3 regions of the Streptomyces sp. NPDC012835 genome follow, and region 2 is predicted to be linked to each of the others. Evidence: riboswitches for the same ligand, from Rfam matches in the RefSeq annotation. Region 2 holds a riboswitch; each other region holds the start of a gene.

Region 1 (3,218 bases), on a different contig from region 2:
AAGTTGCCGCCGACTGCCGTGTACCCGTCGAGTACGGCGAACGACTCCTTCTCGTCGGCGGTCCAGCCGAAGACATTGCCGCCGAGGTTGAGCGGGTAGACCTGGAGGTCGGACTTTCCGAGCGTACGCAGTTCAGTCATGCGTTGTTCCAACGCGGAACGCGGCCGTCCCATTCCCCGGCCCGACGTCCTGAAGACCGGCATCGGCCCGGGGCGGGAGGGGGCCGGGTCCGGGGAGCGGACCCGGAACCGGCCGGGGTTGTCAGGGGTTGATGCCCTTGCCGTGCAGCCAGGCCATCGGGTCGACACCGGCGCCGCCGGCCGTGTGGACCTCCAGGTGCAGATGGGGCCCGGTCACATTGCCCGTGGCGCCGACCCGGCCGATGACGTCGCCGGTGGAGACCTTCTGGCCCGCCGTGACGGTCATCGAGGACTGGTGGGCGTACCAGATCTCCGTACCGTCATCCAGCTCCAGGACGGTGCGGTAGCCGTACGAACCCGACCAGCCCGCCGACTTGACGGTGCCGCTGTGCACGGCCTTGACGGGCGTGCCCGTGGGGGCGGCGAAGTCCAGGCCGGTGTGCTGGCCGGAGGACCAGAGCGAGCCGGCCTGACCGAAGGTGGAGGTGATCGTGTACGACGAGGTGGGAAGGGCGTAGCTGGCGGCCAGCTTGGCGAGGCGCTCCGCCTCCGCCTTGGCCTCGGCTTCCGCCTTGGCCTTCGCCTTCGCCTCCGCGGCTTCCTTCTCGGCCGCGGTCTGCTGCTTCTTGGCCTGCGAGGCGGCCTCGACCGCTGCGGCGGTCTCGGTGGCCGCCTTCTGGGTGGCGTCGGCCTCGGCCTGCTGCTGCTCGGCCTGCTGGAGGATACGGGCGCGGAGCGCCTCGCCGGCGGTGGTGCCCTGCTCGCTGTCCGCGGCCGTCAGACCGGCGGAGGTGAGGGGCGCCTGCGCCAGAACCTCCGACGCGGTGTCCCGCTCGGCGGTGGAGGAGGACCCCATGCCCGGAAGGGATGTGGCGTCCGGGAGATTGTCCGCGATGACATCGGGCAGGGATATGGAGACGGCGGGCTTGTCCTGGGCCGTGGCGATGCCTCCGGCGCCGACGGCGGCGATGACACCCACGCCGAGGACCGTGGAGCTGCGGGCGAGTCCGCGCTGCTTGGCGACGCGGTGCCGGCCGCGTACGGGGCGGACGGTCTCCTCGGTGGGGTTCCACTCACCCCAGGACCTCTCCGCCTCGCCGCTCTCGCCCAGGCCATGGCCGTAGGGGAGATTGTCAGCCGGTGCGACGGTTGCTACGGGCCCTTCGAGGGCAGGCTTGTTGGACGCCACTGGGGCGCACTCCTTTCCTTCCTTCTCGCCTACCGGGTTAGCTGACGGGTTCGGAGCAGGAAGGTCTCCTACGAGGGTTCACGCTGCCCGCGCAAGGCAGCGAAAGCTCCCGATTCACCCCAATTGATGGTTCCCCGGTTCCCTCGCGGGATTCGGCGCGTGCGGCACGGTGCCATCTCTGGCGACGGCTGGGACAACCGCGCTGCGTTATCGAACGTTAATAGAGACCAGGGCGTTATTCCAAGCTGTTCCCGATGATCGTTAACAACTTCGCAACGGACACACCGGGACACAAGAGCGCTCAAACGGGCGAGTTGACCGGCCGTCCGGCACTTTCACGTTTCTGATGGTGTGTCATCTGTTATGCGGAGGGGCATCCGGCGATCACACAGCGTGGTGATCGCGCGACGGGGCCCGTCCGCTCACGGAACGGCCACGCCGGTGCCGCTCGCCCGCTCACGGAAGGACCACGCGGGGGCGGCGCGCTCACGGAACGATCGGCATCGTCCTGCGCCGCTCCGGCTGCGTCGGCGAGGGTCTGCTGACCGCGAGCAGCGCCATGTCGTCCTGGCTCCCGCCGCCGGTGTGCAGCCGTACGTCGTCGATCAGCGCCTGGAGCAGTTCGTCGGGCCCCGGGAAGATCCGCCCGTCCAGCCGGTCGCGCGGGGCGTAGAAGACGCCCTCGCGGTCGCGCGCCTCGGTGAGCCCGTCCGTGTAGAAGAGCAGCGTCGCACCGTCGGGGTACGGCTTCTGCTCGGCGCGGTCCGGCCACGAGCCCAGCTCGCTCATCCCGAGGGGCAGCGCGGGATCGCTCGGGACCAGAATCCGTACGCCCCCGTCCCCGAGCATGATCAGCGGTTCGGGGTGCCCCCGGTTGAGCAGCCGCACCACGGCCTCACCGTGCGGGATCTCGGCGAGCACGGCCGTGGTGAACCCCTCGAAGACATCGACCCCGGCCCGCCGTGTCCCCTCGCGCAGCAGCGCGCGCTCCAGCCGCCGCGCCACCCCCTCCAGCGACGCCTCCTGCTCGGCGGCCTCGCGGAAGGCGCCGATGAGCACGGCGACCGCCTCGACCGCCTCCAGCCCCTTCCCCCGTACGTCTCCGACCACCAGCCGCACCCCGTAGGGCGTGTCCTGTACGGCGAACAGGTCACCGCCGATGAAGGCGCCCTCCTGCGCCGCCTCGTACCGCGCGGCTATCCGCAGCCCGCCGATCCGCTCGGCGGGTCTGGGCAGTACGGCGCGCTGGGCGGTCTCGGCGATGATGCGGGCGGAGGCGAGCCGCTCACCGCTGCGTCTGACGACGCCGGTGATGTACAGGGCGAGCAGGGAGACGACCAGCACGGTCAGCAGCTGGCTCAGCGACTCCAGGGTCATCAGCGAATTCGCCCGGATGTGGAGCACGATCTCGGCGACCAGGGAGATGACGGAGACCAGGAACGTGCCGAGCAGCGGATAGAACGGCGCGGCGACCAGCGGCGCGGCGGCGAAGAGGGGCGCGGCGGTCACCCGGGTCGGGGTGGAGATGTCGAGGACGATGCCGCCGATGATCACGAGGGCCGGGAGGAACGTCACGATCCGGCGCCCGGCCCGACCGCGCGCACCGGGCCGCCGCCACGAGTCGCGACCGCGGCGGGTGTGCTTCGCGTGCTCCTCGCCGAGGTCGCCCGGCCCCCAGAAGCCCGCGCCGTCGGCCGCCCAGAACGCACCGCCGCCACCGGCCCGCCGGCCGTGGCCGCCGATGCTCGCGTAGAGCTTGCTCAGCTTCCCCACCAGTCGTCTCCTGCCCGGTCCGCTCGCGGCTGCGGACGGTACCGCGTCCACCCAGGCTGGCCGTCACCGCCGGGGGCGGCGACTCACCGTCGGCCGAGTGGGCTACGGTCCGGGCC
Region 2 (3,218 bases):
GAACTGCACGAGATGGCGACCAACCGCAGCACGGCCGCACTCGTCGCCGGCGAACTGGACGTGGCGATCGGCCTCGGCCGGCCACGGGGCGTCGGGGCCGAGCAGTTGGTATCGGTGCCGATCGGGCACGACCACCTGGTCGCGGTCGTGAGCAGCACGCACCCGTACGCGGGTCAGCCGTCGGTGGACGTGGACCGGCTGCGGCGACAGCCGCTGATCGTAGCGCCGGGCGAGGACGAGCCCGCGGTCGTCGCCGGGCTGCGGACCCTGCTGGGGAAGGACTCCCCGGCGCTCTCCGGCGCGACCGTCGCGAGGGACATCCACACGATCATCGGTCTCGCCGCGTGCGGTGTGGGTGTCGGTCTGGGGCCCTCCCGGATGCTGGCGGCCCCACGACGGGGCACGTGGCTCTGCGAGGTGACCCCGCGCACGCCCCTGCCCGATCTGGTGCTGTCCTTCAGCGCCCGGGACCGTTCCCCGGCACTGAACGCCTTCCTCGACGTCATCCGTACGAACTGCCCCGATGTCGGTGCCGCACTCGACCACCGGCTCGGCCCACCGAGTGGCTGAGGGCCACTCTCCGGAGCGATTCTCAGCGGTCTGTCGCAGGCGCCAAGTTGACGACAGACCGCCGAGCATCCGGCAGATCAGCGAGCGGCCCCACACCAGGGCCGTTGCGGCAGCGGCGGTCAGGCCGGTCGCACGCTGCCGTGGATCGGCATGTAGTAGATCGATTCCTCGCGGACGTTCGCGCCCGGCTTGGGAGCGTGGATCATCATGCCGTCGCCGATGTAGATGCCCACGTGGCTGATGTCGTCGTAGAAGAAGACCAGGTCGCCCGGGAGCAGGCTGTCGGTCGCGACGCGGGTGCCGGTGTTCACCTGGTCCCAGGTGGTGCGCGGCAGCTCCACTCCGGCGACCTTCCACGCGGCCTGCGTCAGGCCCGAGCAGTCGTAGGAGCTGGGGCCCGAGGCGCCCCGGACGTACGGTTTGCCGATCTGCGCGCGGGCGAAGGCGAGCACCTTCGCGGCCTTGGTGGCGTACGTACTGGCCGACGCGGCGGGCGCGCCACCCGCGCCGCTGCCCGTACCGCCACCCGCGCCGCTGCCCGTACCGCCGGCCGTCGTGGTGCTCGTACCGCTGCCCGTGTCCGCGTCCGGCGTGCCCGCGTCCGTGGCGGCCGGGGACGCGGTTCCGGCGGCAGCCGAGGTGCGCTCCCGCAGGTCGCGCCGCTCCTGGCGCTCGCGCTCGGCGGCCCGCGCCGCGTCGCGGGCCGCCGACTTGGACTTCGCCTCCGCCTCGCGCCGGGCCTCGGCCTCTCTCCTGAGCTCCAGCGCGGCCAGCCGGGCCCGCTCCTCGGCGGTCAGCCGCGCCAGCAGGGTGCGTGCCTCGGCCAGCTTCTTCTGGACGGTCTCCTTGCTGGTGCGCAAGGAAGTCGGGGAGTCGGTGAGCGACTCCGGGCCCTCGGTGGCCCGCGCGCGCCGCTTCGCCAGGTCGGCCTGCTGGGACTGGAAGTCCGCGACGGCGCTCCGCTGCCGCCCGGCCGGCCGGTCCGTCACCTCTTTCTGCTCCAGGAACGGCCGCGGGCCGTCCGCGAACATCAGGGCGGCGGCCGGCGCGACGGTGCCCTCCCGGTACTGGGCGGCGGCGTACGAACCGAGCGTGCGGCGGGCCTCGTTCAGCTTGTCCGCGCTCTTGGCGACGTTGTCGCGCACCCGGTCGACCGTGCGCTTCTGCTTCGCCGTGCTCGCCTTCGCCTTGTCGTACTGCCGCGTCGCGCTCCCGGCCTGGCGGTACAGGTCGTCGACCTTCTTCCGCACCTCTTCCACCGAGGGGTTCGGTTCGGCCGGTGTGGCGTCCGCGTTCTGCGTCGACAGCAGCGTGACCGAGGCGAGGGCGGCCGTGGTGACCCCGACGGCGGGGGAGTTGGTGCGGACTCCGCTGCGGTTGCGCGGCTTGCGATGCGACGCCAAGGTCGGCATCTCCTTCCGTGGACCGCCTACCGGGTTAGCTGTCGGGTTCGGGCGGAACGGAAGGCTGCCCTACGGGCCTGATGCGTACGGGGGAGCGTACGGCCCGATTCACCCCGGTGGTGCAGAGTGGGTCCCCGGTTTCGAACTTCCCTGCGGGAAGGCCGAATTCGGCGCGGGCCGCCCGCTTGGCGTGGGTCGCCTGGGGGAGACGGGCTGCCTGATCGAGCACGCTAGCCAAGTTGTGCTGCTGATGTGAAGGTGGATGGTCGATATGCCCGAAACATTTTCGTGACCATTTACGGGAGTGAGGTGCGAGGCGGGGCAATGGAGGGTATAGCGTCACGCTCGGTGATCCCCTGATCGCCTGACCGTAGGTTCTGCGAGGAGACGGAGTCCACCGTGAGGCCGGGGAACCGGGGAAAGGGCGCCCGCACGGGTCGGTGACGGTCCGGCTACGGGGAGACTTCGGAAGGCGGGCGCGGGCTGTCAGTGCGGCGGCCTAGACTCGGAAAGCGATGAGCAGCCTCTTTGACGACAGTTTCCTGGCGGACCTCCAGCCCTCCGGCGACGAACACCCGCCGCCGCCCGAGGAGCCGGACGACCATGCCCCGGAGCAGGTGCCCGACGACCTCTTCGGGGGCGCGTTCGACGCGCCCCCGGCCCGGGACCCGTACCACCGCGACGGTGCCCCGCGCACGGTCGTCGACCCCGCCGCGCTGCTCGACGGGCTGAACGACGAGCAGCGCGCCGCCGTCGTGCACACCGGATCGCCCCTGCTCATCGTGGCCGGGGCCGGATCCGGCAAGACCCGCGTCCTGACCCACCGGATCGCGCACCTGCTGGGGACCCGCGGCGTCCACCCCGGGCAGATACTGGCGATCACTTTCACCAACAAGGCCGCCGGCGAGATGAAGGAGCGCGTCGGACAGCTCGTCGGCCCGCGCGCCAACGCCATGTGGGTCATGACCTTCCACAGCGCCTGCGTGCGGATTCTGCGCCGCGAGTCGAAGAAGCTCGGCTTCACCTCGTCCTTCTCGATCTACGACGCCGCCGACTCCAAGCGCCTGATGGCCCTCGTCTGCCGCGATCTGGACCTCGACCCCAAGCGCTACCCGCCCAAGTCCTTCAGCGCCAAGATCTCGAACCTGAAGAACGAGCTGATCGACGAGGAGACCTTCGCCGGCCAGGCGGCCGACGGCTTCGAGAAGATGCTCGCCGAGGCGTACCGGATGTACCAGGCGCGGC
Region 3 (3,218 bases), on a different contig from region 2:
TGCTGGCGGGACCGCTCAGGGACGGGGAGGGGATCCTCACCGCCGAGCTGGACCTGGGGGACATCGCCAGGGGCCGGTTCGACCTGGATGTGACAGGGCACTACGCCCGGCCCGACATCTTCACCCTGGCGGTGGACGAAACCGCCCGTTAGTCCTGCGGGAGTCCTGTCGGAGTCCTGCCGGGGTGCGATGAGGGGCCGGGCGTCGGCTGTCGGGCCGCGGCTGTCAGGCGCCGGCCGTCAGTAGGGGCCGTTCACGTTGTCGATCGAGCCGTACCTGGCGGCGGCGTAGTTGCACGCGGCGGTGATGTTGGCGACCGGGTCATAGCTGTCCGTCGACGTGCCGGGCACGTGGTACGCCTGGAACGTGGGGTCGATCACCTGGAGGAGCCCCTTGGACGGGGTACCGGCGACGGCGTTGGAGTCCCAGTTGTTGATGGCCGCCGGGTTGCCGGAGGACTCGCGCATGACGTTGCGGTAGATCCCGTCGTACGAGCCCGGAATGCCGTGCGTCGCCATGACGTCCAGCGACTCGCGGATCCAACCGTCGAGGTTGTTGGAGTACGTCTTCAGCGCGGCCGGCGTGGCGTTGGCGACGGTCTTCGTGGCGGTGGCGGTCTTCGCCGTCGCGGTCTTCGCGGTGGCGGTCTTCGCGGTCGTGGCCTTCGCGGTCGTGGCCTTCGCGGTGGAGCCGAGGGTCAGCTTCAGGCCGGGGACGATCCGGGACGGGTTGCTTCCGATGGCGCCCCGGTTGTCCTCGTAGAGCTTCTTCCAGCCGCCGGTCAGGGAGTGCGCCTTCGCGATCTTGGACAGCGAGTCACCGGCGACGACGGAGTACGTCAGGGGCGCCTGCCGGGTGACCCCGGCGGTCGACGCCGCGGCCCCGGCGGTGGCGTGCCCGGTCGCGGGCGCCGCCTGGGCGGTGGTGGCCGCCAGCAGCGGCAGCGCGAGCACGGCGCCTCCCGCGCTCACGGCGACGACACCACGAGCGAGCGGGCCGGTTCTGGGACGGCGGTGTTTGGCCTTTGCGGACATGACGCATTCCTCTCCGTCGCCTGCGAGGTGAGCTGTCGGGTTCGGGCAGGAGATGCCCGGCCGCCACAACGACGACTTCACCCCGAGCCGGTCCAACCACTGAACCGGCGACTTACCTGGGTCCCCCGCTCCTGCCGTACGTGAGTAGGTGTGGGATTCCGGGCAGCGGCAGGATTCGGCGTTCTGTCCGGAGTGACGAGAACGTAAGCGAGAAGTCCCGGGAGAGACAAGTCCAGAAATCGCAACGCAATCCGAGAGGCCATTGCAGCCGGGAAGATCAGAAATATTCTTCGGCCCCGAAGGGCTTCAACTCTCCATTCCCGTGGGCCAAGTGAACGAGAAGGCATACCCATGAAACGATCATCTACGTGACACATGTCACGGGTTCGAGTGGATCTTCTGTCGCCACAACGCCACCCAGAGGGCTACAAGATGCACGAATATCACCCATATCGCCACCAAGGACAAGAGCACCAAAACACCCAAAAGCTCTACGAAGGGGCGAGCTGCCGCCCGAGCGACTCCGGATCGGGATTCACCCGTCCGAGACGCCACAGTTCGGCCTCCACTCCCCTTTGCCCAAGAAAAGATCAACACGAACAAAGGGCACGCTGATGTGTCGTCAATTCACAGCAGTGACGGCTTGATGCGACGTCAGAATTCAGCGCGCCTCCGCGCGAATGCGGGCTCTGTTCGCGTTTCGGCATCGCGCCCGCTGAACAGGAATACCCGAACCGGACCGTCCGCTCTCAAGGCCGCCGTACACGGCGCCGAGTCGGTCGCCAAAGCACATGGGGCCGCGAGGCCGCCACTGAGAAGATCCAGAATGGCGAGCCCCGCCGCGACTGCCTCACCGCCTGTGGTGCCAGGGAGACCGGGCCGACCGACCGAGTCGGCGCCACCACCTCCACGAGCTCGGTCATCGCCCCGTGGCTCCGAAGGCACCCGTGCCCCGCGAATCGGACACGCCGGTGCGTCCAACGTGTCCCGGCACGGGTGCCCTCAGCCTGGTCCGGGCGAGCAGGTCGAATCCGAGCACCCCTACGGGCCGTCCCGGGCGCGCGCCCTCGACAGCCCGCTCACCGGGAGTCGGGGACAGAACCGACCGGATCAGCGGGGCAGGGCCGCACGCTCCGGCTTTCCCGCGCGGCGGCCAGGGGAAGCACATACTGGCCGGCCAGGCGCGCGAGGTGCAGCGGGAGCGGGCGGGCCAGCGGTGGGTAATCGTCGTGGTAGCGCAGCTGATGCGTCAGCGTCGCCCACTCCGCCGGCCGGTCGGGCGTCTCCCCTTCGCGCCCCGCGTCCGCCAGCGCTTTCTCCGACAGACAGCCGAGCACGGTCACTTCGAGTTGCCCGGGGTTCCAGGCGGACTTGCCGGGGGCTGTTCGTCCCCGGGCCGTCGGCACCAGTTTCATCAGTCCCTTGGGGAGTTTCGCCGCCGTGTGCGGAGTGGCGGTCGTACTGGCGAACACCCTGCTCTCATCCTCGGCCGTCCCCCACACGCCCTCGGCGAAGCCGATCTTTTCCTTGCCGTCATGGGCATACCACTCCGCCACCTCCTCGCGCGCGTTCGCATCCCTTACGAGCACCAACCGCAGGTCGTTCCCGTAGATGGTGAGGCGCTGATCGGGTTCGGTGCCGAAACCGAGCATGTCGCGGGCCAACGATCCGTTGCGCAGGCGCGGCCAGCACTGGCGCAGATTGGCCGCGTCCGCCAGCAGGAGCGTCGGGCGGTCGCGGAGTTGGAAGAGCAGGGCGCGAAGCTGCCGCTCGGTCTCCCGCTCCTGGCGTTGCCGCGCGCCCAGGCGTTCGGCGGGCCCGCGCTCCGTTCCGGTGGTCGCGTCGTCATGCCCCTCGTACGAGTCCACTGCCTCGGCTGTCGGACCGGGGGTCTTGGAGAGCAGCAGCAACAGCTTCGGGTACGGCACCCACTGAGCACGCTCGGCGTCCCACCCTTCGATCGCGTCGGGCCCGTCTCCGGGGCGGATCCGCACCGCGACGAGACGGCGGACAGGGCAACGCGTAGGTCCCTTCCGGGTGTGGCGGACGAGCCAGAGTGCCGCGTACTGGAGGTCGCCGGGAATTCCGGCGCCCACCCTGTGGGCGGGTGGGCTGATCGCACCGATCTGCCGGAACGCGTCCAGCCAGGTCCACCGGGCCCGGTGTTCCAAGGCACTTGCGGCG

What was found. A riboswitch is a leader RNA that binds a small molecule or an ion and turns the genes downstream of it on or off. The one in region 2 is predicted to bind cyclic di-AMP.
Region 1: it holds a riboswitch for cyclic di-AMP, as region 2 does, so the genes downstream of both, ACFY6S_RS21470 (M23 family metallopeptidase) here and ACFY6S_RS14795 (NlpC/P60 family protein) in region 2, are expected to answer to the same signal.
Region 3: it holds a riboswitch for cyclic di-AMP, as region 2 does, so the genes downstream of both, ACFY6S_RS06655 (transglycosylase SLT domain-containing protein) here and ACFY6S_RS14795 (NlpC/P60 family protein) in region 2, are expected to answer to the same signal.

Annotation. Positions count from the first base shown of each region.
Region 1 covers NZ_JBIBBW010000005.1:19,516-22,733, forward strand. Annotated here, with positions in the region: gene ACFY6S_RS21465 (aldo/keto reductase) at 1-140, opposite strand, end outside; gene ACFY6S_RS21470 (M23 family metallopeptidase) at 262-1,329, opposite strand; cyclic di-AMP (ydaO/yuaA leader) riboswitch at 1,341-1,497, opposite strand; gene ACFY6S_RS21475 (PP2C family protein-serine/threonine phosphatase) at 1,816-2,907, opposite strand.
Region 2 covers NZ_JBIBBW010000003.1:335,694-338,911, reverse strand. Annotated here, with positions in the region: gene ACFY6S_RS14800 (LysR family transcriptional regulator) at 1-570, shown strand, start outside; gene ACFY6S_RS14795 (NlpC/P60 family protein) at 690-1,982, opposite strand; cyclic di-AMP (ydaO/yuaA leader) riboswitch at 1,981-2,156, opposite strand; gene pcrA (DNA helicase PcrA) at 2,489-3,218, shown strand, end outside.
Region 3 covers NZ_JBIBBW010000001.1:1,624,010-1,627,227, forward strand. Annotated here, with positions in the region: gene ACFY6S_RS06650 (nitrilase-related carbon-nitrogen hydrolase) at 1-152, shown strand, start outside; gene ACFY6S_RS06655 (transglycosylase SLT domain-containing protein) at 240-1,034, opposite strand; cyclic di-AMP (ydaO/yuaA leader) riboswitch at 1,039-1,225, opposite strand; gene ACFY6S_RS06660 (pPIWI_RE module domain-containing protein) at 2,114-3,218, opposite strand, start outside.